One region of the Parageobacillus galactosidasius genome, then DNA from elsewhere that is predicted to be linked to it. Evidence: predicted binding sites of a transcription regulator. Region 1 holds the regulator's gene; each other region holds the start of a gene.
The links. The regulator Rex, encoded in region 1, represses fermentation and respiration genes when NADH is low (regulators of the CRP and FNR family bind a similar motif). The targets are predictions, from matches to a motif close to TTGTGAAATATTTCACAA.
Positions count from the first base shown of each region.

Region 2: ric (iron-sulfur cluster repair di-iron protein) is a predicted target of Rex. The motif match lies at 1,750-1,767, and genes of this name have one in related genera.
Region 3: B9L23_RS09415 (formate/nitrite transporter family protein) is a predicted target of Rex. The motif match lies at 1,493-1,510, and genes of this name have one in related genera.

Region 1 covers NZ_NDYL01000001.1:273,579-278,514, forward strand. The annotation lists gene B9L23_RS01560 (ABC-F family ATP-binding cassette domain-containing protein) at 1-1,056, opposite strand, end outside; gene moaC (cyclic pyranopterin monophosphate synthase MoaC) at 1,181-1,702, shown strand; gene B9L23_RS01570 (redox-sensing transcriptional repressor Rex) at 1,692-2,348, shown strand; gene B9L23_RS01575 (twin-arginine translocase TatA/TatE family subunit) at 2,345-2,500, shown strand; gene tatC (twin-arginine translocase subunit TatC) at 2,521-3,267, shown strand; gene B9L23_RS01585 (YdiK family protein) at 3,282-3,464, opposite strand; gene B9L23_RS01590 (CPBP family intramembrane glutamic endopeptidase) at 3,469-4,203, opposite strand; gene groES (co-chaperone GroES) at 4,483-4,767, shown strand; gene groL (chaperonin GroEL) at 4,850-4,936, shown strand, end outside.
Region 2 covers NZ_NDYL01000001.1:824,780-829,715, forward strand. The annotation lists gene moaA (GTP 3',8-cyclase MoaA) at 1-853, shown strand, start outside; gene ric (iron-sulfur cluster repair di-iron protein) at 897-1,610, opposite strand; gene B9L23_RS04400 (molybdopterin molybdotransferase MoeA) at 1,954-3,213, shown strand; gene mobB (molybdopterin-guanine dinucleotide biosynthesis protein B) at 3,210-3,719, shown strand; gene B9L23_RS04410 (molybdenum cofactor biosynthesis protein MoaE) at 3,716-4,186, shown strand; gene moaD (molybdopterin converting factor subunit 1) at 4,183-4,413, shown strand; gene B9L23_RS04420 (YwiC-like family protein) at 4,419-4,936, shown strand, end outside.
Region 3 covers NZ_NDYL01000002.1:16,627-21,562, forward strand. The annotation lists gene B9L23_RS09405 (amino acid permease) at 1-222, opposite strand, end outside; gene B9L23_RS20420 (hypothetical protein) at 787-1,092, shown strand; gene B9L23_RS09415 (formate/nitrite transporter family protein) at 1,539-2,369, shown strand; gene B9L23_RS09420 (hypothetical protein) at 2,429-2,608, shown strand; gene B9L23_RS09425 (UDP-N-acetylmuramoyl-tripeptide--D-alanyl-D-alanine ligase) at 3,355-4,755, shown strand; gene B9L23_RS09430 (Mur ligase family protein) at 4,774-4,936, shown strand, end outside.

The DNA of each region.
Region 1 (4,936 bases):
ACGAATGTTGCGAATGAGCGGCTTGTTCTCATCATATCCGACTGCGACATCTTCAGCGATTAATACGTCATTTCCGCTTTGCCGTTCGATGTCAAAAGAAAAGGAAGCAACTTTTTCGTCTCCTGCTGGTTTTTCCATTCTCTCCATTTTTTCTAACTGTTTTCTCCGGCTTTGCGCACGTCTTGTTGTGGAGGCACGGGCAATATTGCGTTGAATAAAGTCTTGGAGTTTTGCGATTTCTTCTTGTTGTTTTTCATACAGTTTTCGTTCTCGTTCATATTCGGCTGCTTTTTGTTCTAAGTAACGGCTGTAATTTCCTGTGTATCGTTTCAATGTTGTCCGTGACAGCTCATATACTTGGGTGACAACTTTATCGAGAAAGTAGCGGTCGTGGGATACGATAAGAATAGCGCCAGGATATGTTTGCAAGTATTGTTCGAGCCATGTTAATGTTTCAAGGTCTAAATGGTTTGTCGGTTCGTCCAAAATAAGCAAATCAGGCTTCATTAAAAGCAGTTTTCCAAGCGCCAGACGAGTTCGTTGTCCGCCGCTTAACGATTGAACGGGAGTCGTCATATAGTCATATTTCGCAAATTGTAAGCCGTGTAAAATCGAACGAATATCCGCTTCGTATTGATAACCGCCTTGTTCTTTATAGCGTTCTTGCAATGCATCATAATCTTTTAATAATTTTTCATAGCGGGAAGAATCGGCGATTAGATCAGGGTCTCCCATTTGCAGCTCCATCTGGCGAAGTTGTTTTTCTATTGTTTTTAGAGGAGCAAATACTGTCATCATTTCTTCCCAAATGGATAAAGAGGAGTGTAGACCGCTATCTTGAGCAAGATATCCGATCGATACTTCTTTTGGTTTGATGATTTCTCCACTATCGTAAGACATCTCACCAGCAATAATTTTTAATAGTGTCGATTTTCCTGCTCCGTTTCTTCCGACGAGCGCAATTCTATCTTTGGATTGTATTTCTAATTTTATATTCGATAAAATAAGGTCAGCACCGAAATATTTTGTTAGTTGATTGACTTGTAAAATAATCATTGTTGTTCACCTCTCGTTTAACAATAATAGTGTAGCGTAATTTGTTTTCTTATCGCAATAAAACAAAACGATAAAAGACAGATGTCTAAAAATAGTGTATAGTTTATAAATGGGGGAGATATGTGTGTCATCATTTACGCATTTTAATGAACAAGGCCGTGCAAAAATGGTCGATATTACGGAAAAAGAGGATACCATTCGAGTAGCGGTAGCACAAACGAGCGTGACCGTAAATAAAGAAATTTACGAGAAAATGACAAATCGCATGATTGAAAAAGGGGATGTGCTTGCTGTTGCGCAAGTAGCCGGCATTATGGCCGCAAAAAAAACGTCTGATTTAATTCCAATGTGCCACCCTCTTATGTTAAAAGGTGTCGACATCCAATTTGCATGGCATGTCGAGGAAGAAAAAGCGCTTTACCAATTACTGATCACCGTAACGGTAAAAACAAAAGGAAGTACAGGTGTGGAGATGGAAGCGCTGACGGCTGCTTCTGTTTGTGCACTGACCGTGTATGATATGTGTAAGGCGCTAGACAAAGGGATGGTGATTGGCCCAACCTATTTAGTGGAAAAATCAGGTGGGAAATCAGGCCATTATCAACGAGAAAACAGTAGTGTTGGGGGATTTGCGAATGAACAATGAACAACCAAAAATTCCGCAAGCAACTGCAAAACGTTTGCCACTATATTACCGCTTTTTGAAAAATTTACATGCTTCAGGAAAACAACGAGTTTCTTCTGCGGAATTAAGTGAGGCAGTAAAAGTTGATCCCGCGACCATTCGCCGTGATTTTTCCTATTTCGGTGCGCTTGGCAAAAAAGGATACGGATATAATGTCAATTATTTATTATCTTTTTTTCGCAAGACGCTTGATCAAGATGAAATTACCGAAGTGGCGTTATTTGGAGTCGGGAACTTAGGGACAGCGTTTTTAAATTATAATTTTACAAAAAATAATAATACAAAAATTGTGATGGCATTTGATGTCGATCAAAAGAAAGTAGGAAAAGAAGTTGGCGGTGTGCCAGTATATCATTTGGATGAATTGGAAAATCGCCTTCACGAAGGAATTCCTGTTGCGATTTTGACCGTACCGGCTCCTGCCGCTCAATGGATTACGGACCGTCTCGTTCAAAAAGGGATTAAAGGAATTTTAAACTTTACACCCGCTCGATTGAACGTACCGAAACATATTCGTGTCCATCATATTGATTTAGCGGTTGAATTGCAATCATTAGTCTATTTCTTAAAAAATTATCCGGCCGATAAAGGAGAGAATGAAAAGTGAAATATTTGTTAATTGTGCTTGTTATTTTATTATTGTTTGGAACGAAAAAACTTCCGGAGCTGGGCAAATCGCTCGGTCAATCGCTGCGGGAATTTAAGGATGCCACTAAAGGATTAACAGACGAGGATGAAAAAAAACCAGACCAATTATGATTTGTTAGGATGATTGAAGTATGGACGATAAAGAAATGTCGGTGTACGAACACCTGGGAGAATTACGAAAGCGACTTATTATTGTTCTTGTGTTTTTTGTCATTGCCCTTATTGCTAGTTTCTTTTTCGTGGAGCCCGTCATTTTATATTTGCAGCGAACGGACGAAGCGAAGGAATTAACGATGAACGCCTTTCGTTTAACAGATCCAATAAAAATTTATGTTCAATTTGCGTTTGTTCTTGCGTTTGTTCTTACCGCGCCAGTTCTGCTTTATCAAATTTGGGCGTTTGTCAGTCCTGGGCTGTATGAAAAGGAACGAAGAGTCACGTTAAGCTACATTCCGATTTCGATCTTTCTCTTTTTAGCTGGCATTAGTTTTGCGTATTTCATCTTATTTCCTTTCGTCGTTCGTTTTATGCAAAATTTAGCGTCCCGTCTCGGCATTCATCAGGTGATAGGGATTAATGAATACTTTGAATTTTTGCTTCATCTGATCTTGCCATTTGGAATTGTATTTCAGCTGCCGGTAGTTGTGATGTTTTTAACAAGGCTTGGCTTGATTACACCGATGTTATTAATCAAGGTGCGCAAATATGCTTATTTAGCATTATTGATTTTAGCGGCGGTCATTACGCCGCCAGATGTGCTGTCACAAGTCATTGTTATGATTCCGCTTTCGATTTTATATGAAGTGAGCATTTGGATTTCGAAAATAGCTTATCGCAAAGCGCTATTGGCGCAGACGGAACAAGAAAACCTCCCGTGAATGCGGCGGGAGGTTCATTTTTTAAAGTAAAGTACTAACAGACGTATCGCAGTTCCAAAATCAAGCGTAGCTATTATCGCAAGAACGATCGTGAAAAAATTCCAAATGGTTTCATCCGCACTTTGAATCGACAAGTAAGTGAATAAGATGCCCATAAGAAAATAGAAAAAAGCGAATTGTAATGGTGACCTTTTCATCGTACTAAAAGCCTCCAATAATGAGTTGTATCTGTTCTGTTTGACGCATCATTTTTTCTATCTCATCCGCAAATATCGTTTGTATTAATACGACGAACGTATTCATAGTGACGTGGGCAAAAATCGGAACGAAAATACGCTTTGTTTTCGCGTAAAGAAACGCGAAGGTAAATCCCATTGTCGCATACAGCAGCAGGTGTTCGAACTCCATATGGACAACCGCAAATAAAAGAGAACTAACTAGTGCGGAAATGAAGAAATTATATTTTTGATATAGTGTTCCGAAAATAATTTTGCGAAAAATAATTTCTTCTAAAATCGGTCCGATGATAGAAGTAACGACCATCAATAATGGGGTGACTCGAATAATCTCGACAATTCGTTTTGTATTTTCTGAACCGGGCTCGATGCCGAGCAAGCGCCATTCAATATTGGCGGCAATGCTTTGGGCAAACAAGGCTAAAAAGACGCCGCCAATGGCCCACATCCATGCCGCAGATAACGGAACGCTATAACGGGTGTGCCGCTGTTTTATATCTTCACGCAAGAAAAAGAGAATGATGAGAAAGGCGATGGAAAAGCTGATAACCGCCCAATAGCCAGAGGCGATCTCTGTTGCCACAAAGTCATTTTTTGCGTGTTTTCCAACACCGAGAAAATGCAACAATGGGACCCCTGCAATACCTGATAGCTGCATGATGACATACGTAATAATGACATACCAGTAGCGTCGTTTCAATGAAACTTACCCCTTTGCCGATAAAATAATATAGTGATACTTCCCGTATTGTAGCACATCTTCTATAAAAAATGACAAAAAAAGAATGGATTGTTGTTTAGGTTTGTGGAAATGTGAAATAATTAAAAAGGGCAGGAAACGAGAAAAAACATATTATTTTTTGGTGTTTCCCACTTGCAAAAAAAAGAGAAGTTCATTAATATTATAAGTGTGTTAGCACTCAGTTAAGACGAGTGCTAATAAGAACGGCGAAAATTATTATCAAGGAGGTTGTTTTCCGTGTTAAAGCCATTAGGTGATCGCGTTGTCATTGAAGTGATTGAAACAGAAGAAAAAACTGCAAGCGGCATCGTATTGCCAGACACTGCGAAAGAAAAGCCACAAGAAGGCAGAGTTGTTGCTGTTGGTAAAGGTCGCGTGCTTGACAGCGGTGAACGTGTAGCTCCAGAAGTAGAAGTTGGCGATCGTATTATCTTCTCGAAATATGCTGGTACAGAAGTAAAATATGATGGCAAAGAATACTTAATTTTACGTGAAAGCGATATTTTAGCTGTTATTGGTTAATATAGCATTGATAACATAGATATGCAAAAATAATATTTAACAAAATACTTAACGATTCTATTTCATAAGGAGGTAACGGGGTATGGCAAAAGAAATTAAATTCAGCGAAGAAGCTCGTCGTGCGATGTTACGTGGTGTGGACAAATTAGCTGATGCGGTAAAAGTAACG
Region 2 (4,936 bases), 550 kb from region 1:
AATGGGGCTGCTTGCGGAAAGTTTTGCGGAACTTGGGGTGGAAAAAATTCGCATCACCGGGGGAGAACCGCTGTTAAGACGCGACTTAGACTTATTAGTAGAACGGCTGGCGCACATTTCCGGCATTCGCGATATCGCTCTTACTACGAATGGGATTCATTTAGTGAAATGGGCAAAACGTTTGAAAGAAGCGGGGCTCAAGCGCGTCAATGTCAGCCTGGACGCGTTAGATGACGAAGTATTTAAAAAGATGAACGGGGTTGGCGTCGGGGTCAAACCGGTGTTAAAAGGGATTGAAGCAGCGCGGGAAGCCGGGCTTGGCGTTAAAGTGAACATGGTCGTCAAAAAGGGAATGAACGACTCGCAAATCATTCCGATGGCGAACTATTTTAAAGAACGAGGCATTACCCTCCGCTTTATTGAATATATGGACGTCGGCACGACAAACGGATGGGACTTTTCCCATGTGGTAACGAAAAAAGAAATGTATGAACGCCTGCAGCAAATGCATCCGCTTGAGCCGGTGGAAAAAGCCTACTTCGGCGAGGTGGCAAGCCGCTACCGCTATGTTGGCACGAACGTGGAAGTCGGCTTTATCACTTCGGTGACCGAATCGTTTTGCCAAAGCTGCACTCGGGCGCGCATTTCCGCCGATGGCACGCTATATACGTGCTTGTTTGCTGCAAGCGGTGTTTCGTTAAAAGAAAAACTGCGTTCCGGGGCCGATAAAGAAGAAATAAAGAAAATGATTGCATCGACATGGAACATGCGGACAGACCGCTACTCGGATGAACGAACGGAGCAAACAGCAAAAACGAGGAAAAAAATTGAAATGTCTTATATTGGCGGATAAACAAACCGGACTTGCTCGTTATGTGGAGCAGTCCGGTTGTTGTTTATTGGGATGCTTCTGTTTCATGAAGAACACGCGGAAATAAAATGTTATTTTCCAAATGGATATGTTCCAATAAATCTTCTTCTAGCGCTTCTAATCGGTTGTAGACAAGATGGTACGTCCGGCATGCATCTTCTGGCGGGGTGAAGTCATTTGTAATCTCACGAATCGTTTTGATGATATCGCCAGCAACATCATGTTCATTGATAAGTTCGCGAATTGCTTGTTTCATCGTTTCTCTGTTTTCTGGAGTCGGAGTTTCTTCAAATTGTAAAATAAGCGGGAAAGCATGAGTTTCTTCTTTGATCGTATGCTGCTCGAGTTCTGTTTTCAGCTCGTTAAACAACTTATGAATTTGTGCTAGATGCGGGTGATGCACCCCATGAACGCGAAGCACTTTTGTTACGTAAGGGCTAAGATTAGGCAATTCTTCCGCCAGGTAACGGTGATGTTTTTGGATAATATGGTCGATCAGTTCACTATAAGAAGCTTCCGACCAATTTTTTTCATCTTTTTCAAGTGATTGTGCATAAAGAGTATTTAATTGTTCTAGTATCGCTTTGCCATCTAAGTTTCGTTCTTGTATCGCTTCTTTTAACGGACGCTGTCCACCGCAGCAAAAATCAATTTTGTATGCTTTGAAAATATCGCTTGCTTTTGGAAACTGTGCTACGATATCACCGATGATCGATTGTTCTGTAAATCGTTTTTCCATGATCGGCCCCTCCATTTTTTATAAATCGTTACAATCTAAGTATATTTCCTTTTCTATTTCTATGTCGTGATGCATATCACACATATATTTATGAATAGATTTTGAACAAATCATGTTGAACTGCAAAGGAAGCCAGAAAATGTGATTAATCTCACAAATGAATTTTTTTCGTTTCCGTACAATAGAAAACAAGATGGATTACAAACTTAATCTTCTGCAAGAAGCAGGACTTTCAAGTTTAACTTATATAGTTGAAAAAATGAATAGAAAGATTGATAATATCAATACATTTGGAATAAGGATGCATAAATGGAAACCAATATACAGGAAGAGGGATAAAATCATGGAAGAAAGACGAACTCTTATTCCGGTAACAGAGGCAATCCAAAAAGTCATGAAGTATGCAGGAACAGGAGAAGTGGAAACGGTTTCATTAGAAGAGGCATATGGACGGTATTTGGCGGAAGAATTGCGCGCTGACCATGACGTTCCGCCGTTTGACCGGTCACCATATGACGGTTTTGCGATACGCGCTGTTGATTCCGCAAAAGCAAAGCTTGACAATCCCGTAGAATTTGAAGTGATTGAAACGATTGGAGCGGGACAAGTAGCGTCGAAGACCGTTCAACCATTTCAAGCGGTGCGCATTATGACGGGGGCGCAAATTCCAGATGGATGCGATGCGGTTGTCATGCTGGAATTAGCGAAACAATATGAGAGAGACGGAAAAACATATATGTCGATCAAACGTCCCTTTCAACCGGAAGATAACATTTCGTTCCAAGGAGAAGATGCGAAAAAAGGAGAGGTGCTCGTCCCAAAGGGAACGTTTATTAATCCAGGAGTGCAAGCATTGTTAGCGACATTCGGGTATGCTCGGGTGAAAGTCGCGAGAAAACCGCGAATTGGCATTTTCGCGACAGGCAGCGAGCTTTTGGACGTATCTGAGCCGCTCGTTCCCGGAAAAATTCGCAACAGCAACGCCTATATGATTCAGGCGCAAGTAGTACGCAGCGGCGCGGAGCCAGTTTATTTTGGAAAATTAGCCGATGATGTGGATACATGTTTTACAGCAATACAAAAGGCGCTGCCACAAGTTGATTTTCTCATCACAACGGGCGGCGTTTCGGTTGGAGATTACGATTATTTGCCGGCCATTTATGAACGCCTTGGGGCAGAAGTGTTATTTAATAAAGTCGCGATGCGTCCGGGAAGCGTGACGACGGTTGCGCAGCTCAATGGAAAACTGTTGTTTGGTCTATCTGGCAACCCTTCGGCATGTTACGTTGGATATGAGTTGTTTGTACGTCCGGCCGTACGGACGCGTCTATTTTCGCCAAAACCGTATTTACGGAAAGCGACGGCAACGTTGATGGCAGACTTTCCTAAACCGAATCCGTTTACCCGGTTTGTTAGAAGTTATGTGGCGGTCGAAGATGGCCGGTTAACCGTGTCGCCTGTTGGGACAGATAAATCGAATATAGTCACATCGCTGGCAAAAGCAAATGCGCTGATGGTGCTGCCTGGAGGGACGCGAGGATTTGCAAAAGGGGATACCGTCGATGTATGGCTGCTAGAAGATGAGGAAGGAAGTGACATATGAACGTTTGGCAAGTGGTTGGCTATAAAAATAGCGGCAAAACGACGCTTATTGAAAAATGGATAAAAATCGCGGCAGCCGAAGGATATCGTGTCGGAACAGTGAAACATCACGGACACGGCGGTTATCCTGAAAGAAACGATTCCTATACGGATTCAAAGCGCCACGAGCAGGCGGGAGCAGTTGCCGTTTCAGTGGAAGGCGGCGGTTTGCTCGAGCTTCACGCATGGCAGCCTGCATGGCCGCTAGCGCAAATTTTATCATTATATGAACTTTTGCCGCTTGATTTCGTACTTGTCGAAGGCTACAAACATGAATCATATAAAAAGGTTGTGATGCTGCGAAACGAGGACGATTGGGATTCGCTGTCACAGTTGTCTAATATTATTGCCGTTATTACGTGGGAATCTTCTTCGCGGCTATCTTTCATTCCATATCCTTTATTTTTCATCGATGATGAGGAAAGTTATTTACATTGGTTAATGAATGAGGTGAGAAAAAACGAATGAAGGAACGCCTTTTTATGATTACGGACAAGCCGATTTCCATTGAGAATGTGGTAAAAAAAGTAATGCGCCCCGAAGCCGGAGCGGTGACCACGTTCATGGGAACGGTGCGCGAATGGACAAACGGAAAGCGGACCTTATTTTTACAATACGAAGCGTACGTATCGATGGCGGAAAAAATGCTAGAACAAATCGGGGAGGAGATTCGAGAAAAATGGCCAGAAACGAAAGTGGCGATTACGCACCGAATCGGCAGGCTGGATATCGGCGATATCGCTGTCGCCATCGCCGTTTCGTCGCCGCACCGCAACGACGCGTATGAGGCAAACCGATATGCGATTGAGCGCATTAAACAAATTGTTCCGATTTGGAAAAAAGAACATTGGGAAGATGGAACGGAATGGGTTGGCAATCAATTAGGGACGAAAGCGTATCCAACAGGAAAGCCGGAAGGAGAGGATTTACAATGATCACACTTCTCTTTTTTGCGCATTTACAGGAAGCAATTGGAGAGGAGCGTATGGTGCTTCCTGACGTTCCCAAAACGGTAAATGCATTAAAGCAGGAAGTAGAAAAGCGTTATCACATTGATCTGAAACAAGTGATGGTCGCGGTGAATGAGGAATATGCCCGCGATGATCAAACACTTCAGCCAGGTGATATCGTTGCCTTTATCCCACCGGTAAGCGGAGGATGAGATCTATGAAAAACCGACAAAAACAAAAGTGGATTGTTCCGAAACAACATGGCGCATGGGCAATGCTGATCATTCCGTTTGTATTAGGCGCATATGCAGGCGGATTGACATGGCTTCATCTGCCGTTATTTGTAGGATGGTTTTTCTTATACTTGGCGACATATCCGTTGTTGATGGCGGTAAAATTAAAACGCACACAAGAGTACATGTGGTCGTTTTACGGCTACACTGCCATTGCCGCTGTGATATTAGCTATTTGTTTATGGTATGTGCCATCTTTATTTTATTTTGGAGCGGCGATGCTTCCGTTCTTTCTAATTAATCTTTCTTATGCCAAACGGAAGCAGGAACGTGCTTTTTGGAATGATGTTGCGGCAATCATTGTTTTTTGTGTTGCTGGTCTTGCCAGCTTTTATGTTGGGCGCGAGGAATTAACGATAGAAGCGTTTGAACTAGCTGCTTTTTGTTTTCTCTTTTTCCTCGGAAGTACCTTTTACGTAAAAACAATGATTCGCGAAAAGAA
Region 3 (4,936 bases), on a different contig from region 1:
GTTTAAGTTGGGGTAGACAATGGCCATCTCCGCCAATGCCGCCATCACAATAAATAATAATAGGCCTCCTAATAAGTAAGCAAAAACGACACTTGGCCCCGCTATATTTAACGTATCTGAACTTCCTTTAAAAATACCCGTTCCAATCATGCCTGCTAGAGCAATAAACTGAACATGTCTGGGCAATAAACCTTTCTTTAAATCTTGATGATTTTTTTCCATGTTTGTCCTGCCTTTCTGTCGCGATATTAAACAATGATAGAATTCTAAAACTGAAATAAACATGTTAGAAAGAAAAGGTAAAATAATGACCAAAGATTGTTAAGACAAAGGTTGTTTTTTCATTTTAATATATTCCTTTTCGAAACTTTTTCACTTAAACACTTCTATGCTTCTATGCTTTTATGCTTTTGCGCTTTTGTGCAGTTAAGTATAAAATATATGTTTTTAAAATATAATAATGTCCTTTTGTTTGTCAAGAGTATGTCCCAAACTCATTGTTATACAATTAATCTTATATATTTGTAGAAGGCTTTTTCTATATATGGTTTTACACTGATATGTAATGTTGGTCGACCGCTTCTGGCTACAAAATGCGAGGGGGCAAACGGTATGCGGTTGACAGATGAAGAAGTGTAATTCCTTTTATAAGATGTGGAAGGTTGGAATTTGGCGGGAGAGCGATGGATTGCAAGAAAGTGCCGCTTTTAAGACTATTTGCAAGGAAGAGGATTCGTGCGGGAAATAGCGGCAATTTGATAAAAAATGATTTTTTAGGGAATACTAATGAAAACAAAAACTGGAGGAAAAACAGGCATGCCATGGATCGAAGGGCGCATTATTTCCGGTGAATATGACAATGAAATGAACGTTTTTACCATCCAAAAGTTCAAACAGTTTTTTATTGAATCCGTCCTCCAACCACATCAGCTGCAGCATCTGTCAGACTATCTGAAAAATCATCAAAATGAGGAAGAAGGACAGCTACTCATTCTTTACGATCAAATGCCTGTGAAATTGTCACAAGAAGAAATAAAGCAGCTCATAGCGGATTTAGATGAAATTCAGTCCCGCTGTAAAGGTTTTTCATAAAAAATGCACAAAAATACATCCAAACTACAGATATTTTGGCAGGATATCTGGATGAACGAAATCAATCCCTTGCTAACGGAATTAAAATCGATTGATTGAAATAGTTAAAAGCCCCATCGGAACCATTCGATGGGGCTTTCTACCACACGAAGACACTCCTCTTTTTCGAAACTTTGTACATGCTTGAAAAATGAATTTATTAATACGTGTTAGAGAAGCAAGATCATGCTTGGAAAAGAACTACTAATATCTTAGTTATATTAAAACAACTATTATTGAATTTGCAACGATTATTTTTTTTAGTAAACGGTTACAAATGGAATTGTTGACATTTATTTTAACATTTCCATCGATATGTTGAAAAATAGGTGGGAAGGGCGTATGTTATATATCGTAAAGAATGTGAAAAAAATCACAAAATAGAATGAAAGAGAAGTGTCGGTGAGATGGAAGCAGTTCAAAAATGTAAAGAGTTGGCTGTAAAAAAACGAACCATTCTAGATCGTTCCCTTGTTCAATATGTGATGCGGGCTGCTTTGGCAGGGGTGTACATCGGATTTGCACTTGTTCTTTGTTTTCGTGTAGGTGAATTTTTCCGTGAAGCGAATTCTCCTGCTACTTATTTAGTAAGCGGTATTTTTTTCGGAATCGCCTTAGTATTAATTATGTACGGTGGCGCAGAACTATTTACTGGTAATACGATGTATTTTACAATCAGTACTTTGCACAAAGAAACGACAATCAAAGATACGTTGCGGAACTGGTTTGCATGTTATAGCGGTAATTTATTAGGTGCTGTATTTTTCGCTTTTCTTATTTCGCAATCCGGTGTTTTTGATCATATTCCACAAGACCATTTATTATTTCTTGTGGCGGCAAAAAAAATGCATGCAACAACGATGCAGCTCTTTTTTAAAGGAATTCTCTGTAACTGGCTTGTTTGTTTAGCGATTTTTATTCCAATGCAAATGAAAGAGGATATGGCAAAAGTATTTTCGATGATTCTTATTGTTTTTATCTTTTTTGCTTCTGGATACGAACACTCCATTGCCAATTTCGTCCTCTTTTCAATTGCATTAGCAGTCCCGCATCCAGCGACGATCGACTTAGCAGGAGTGGTGCATAACATTATTCCTGTTACACTAGGCAATATTGTCGGCGGTGCCCTGTTTATGGGAGCGTTGTATACATATTTGACATCTCAAAAAGAAGGGCACGTTTCAGCAAAACAGCCTGTTGGATACTTGTTTCATAAAGAGAAAATTTTAAACAAATGATGAAATGCCAGCCCACACTCAAACTATTTTGTTCAAAATGATGAATGACGATTGAAAATATGGAAAAAGAAAATTTTCAATCTTCTGCAATTGACTTCACTAAATACGTAAAAGACGGCTTCAACATCCATGAAAATGGAAAAATTGAATTGTCCATCGGTATTCATAATGGGAAACTTGAAAAACTGATGTTGCTTACTATTCCGTCGAAAAGGCTTCCGATGGGTTCATCCAAGTAGGGGAAGGAGTCCTTCTTCTTCGTCAAAGCTTCTTTGATGAATTTAGTAAAAACTCCCACCTCAAACGGAGTGTAGGTGGGAGAGGTTCATGAATAACCTTAAATCAGATAGGGTGTTCTCAAAATCAGGGGGTAATCCGGTAAAAGAGGGGCAGTTTCGCTAGGCATTACACGTTTAATAACAAAATTGGAAATCATGTTCACCGTTTGGAAGTGTGTTTTTTAGTCACTGCATATGGTTTCCAAGACGGGAGGAATGCTCCTTTTTGATGTTTTTCATTTAGCCAAGCTACTATATATTAAACGTTTTTTTACTGAAAGGTGCTTTTTATCAATAATTAGGCTCGAAAACCTGGGAATGGACATGAGGTTCAATTTGAACAATGAATATGCATGGTCTTACAAAACAGAAGTCTTATTCCGATTTTTTAGGTTATATTCTCGTTTTTTCATGGCAAGCAATCTATGATGGTGGTCTACTGGCAGATACAGTAGACCATTTTTTATTTAGTTTTAAATAAGCGTACTTAGGCACAATGCTCAGAACATTGCGGCAGATGTTGTGCTTCATTCGTTTTCAGATGGGAAATGGCACAAACCTTTCACATCTGATTGCCGTATCATGTCTTAAAATCTGTTTAATGCCGGGTCGTATAAATAGGCTCCCGCCCAATATACAGTAACCACATCACAATCGCATGTATACAATATTACACACCGAGAAAATGAGGAAGAGAGGAAACGTATATGAAATGGCTTTATCTAAACGAGATTGTTGCTCAAATTGGCGGGTCATTGGTGCAAGGAACGGGAAATCCTCTCATTAAGAATGTGGTAACGAAACGCTATAAGGTAGATAATCATACACTGCTCATTGATTTATATACAAAAAGAAAAATCCGCTCCAAGCTGTTTCAAAAATATAAACCTATTGTTGTTGTAACGGAAAAGCCACAAGACTTTAACCATCTTGGCGATGATGTGATTGTCATAAAAGTAGAAGATGTAGATGAGGCCTATTGGAAGTTCATTGATTATTACCGCAGCCTTTTTGATATCCCCATTATAGGGGTAACAGGAACCTGCGGTAAAACAACAACAAAAGAAATGATTAAACATATTCTTGAAAAACGTTATAAAGTCCAAGCTACTTATAAGAGTTTCAACGGCGGTCATCGAAATCATCGTTATCTTCTTGGAATTGATGAGACAACAGGAGCAGCCGTGATTGAAATGGGCGTAGACTCCCCAGGGGATATCACTTTTTATATAAAATATTTTCGCCCACAGATAAGGATTTTGTTAAACATTGACGTGTATCATTTGGTGGGATGTAAAACTCCGGAACGTTATCTGGAGGCGAAAGCGGAAATCCTGCATGATTTAGATCCGGTGAACGGAACTCTCATCATAAATGCGGATGACGAGAACATCAAAAAAATTGATGTGAGTAAATTCCGCAACATCATTCTCTATTTCGGCTTCAGCGACGGATGCGACTTTCAAGCAACGGATGTCGCCTATGACCGAGAAGGTATGAGGTTTACGCTCCGTCATCAAAATCAAACCTATCCCGTCTTTGTGCCAGGGTATGGCAAACATAACGTGTATAATGCGCTTGCCGCCATCGCAGCGGTGTGGAGTGCAGGGGTGGATATAAAGGAAGCGTGCGAGCGATTGGCGTCGTTCAATCAAGTAATCGAACATTTGGAGTTCCATTCCGGGCTCGGTGGCTGCACCGTCATTGACGATACATGGAATGTAACTCCTCTTTCTATGGCAAACGCTCTTCAAGTAATGAAAGAAATTGCCGGTTCCAAAACGAAAATCGCTCTTTTAGGATATATGCCCCAGTTAGGGGACGGAGAGTATGCACGGCAAGAGTATGCCAAGATGGGAGAGAAAGTAATCGAAACACAAGTGGATTTTCTCATTGTGGTGGGGGATGAAGCGAAGGAAATCGGAAGGAAAGCTCTAGAACTTGGAATGGATCCAAGTAAAGTTTATTTTTCCAACAGCGGGACGGAAATCTATGAGATCCTTCACCCTCTTTTAAACGAGGAAGCGATCGTGCTTCTCAAGATCCCTCATCGTGTCATGGTTCAGGACTCATTTAAAGAACTAAAGGCGAAAATCATCGTTTCATGAATAAAGGGGAGAATGCACATGAAAAGTTTATATCTCCAAGAAATTCTTGCGGAGATAGGTGGCACTGTCATACAGGGATCCGGCAATCCCTTGATACAAAATGTCGTCTATCGACCCAAAAAAATGAAAGACCAAACGATGCTGTTTTACCGTTACAACGATATGAAAATTGACAAAAAAT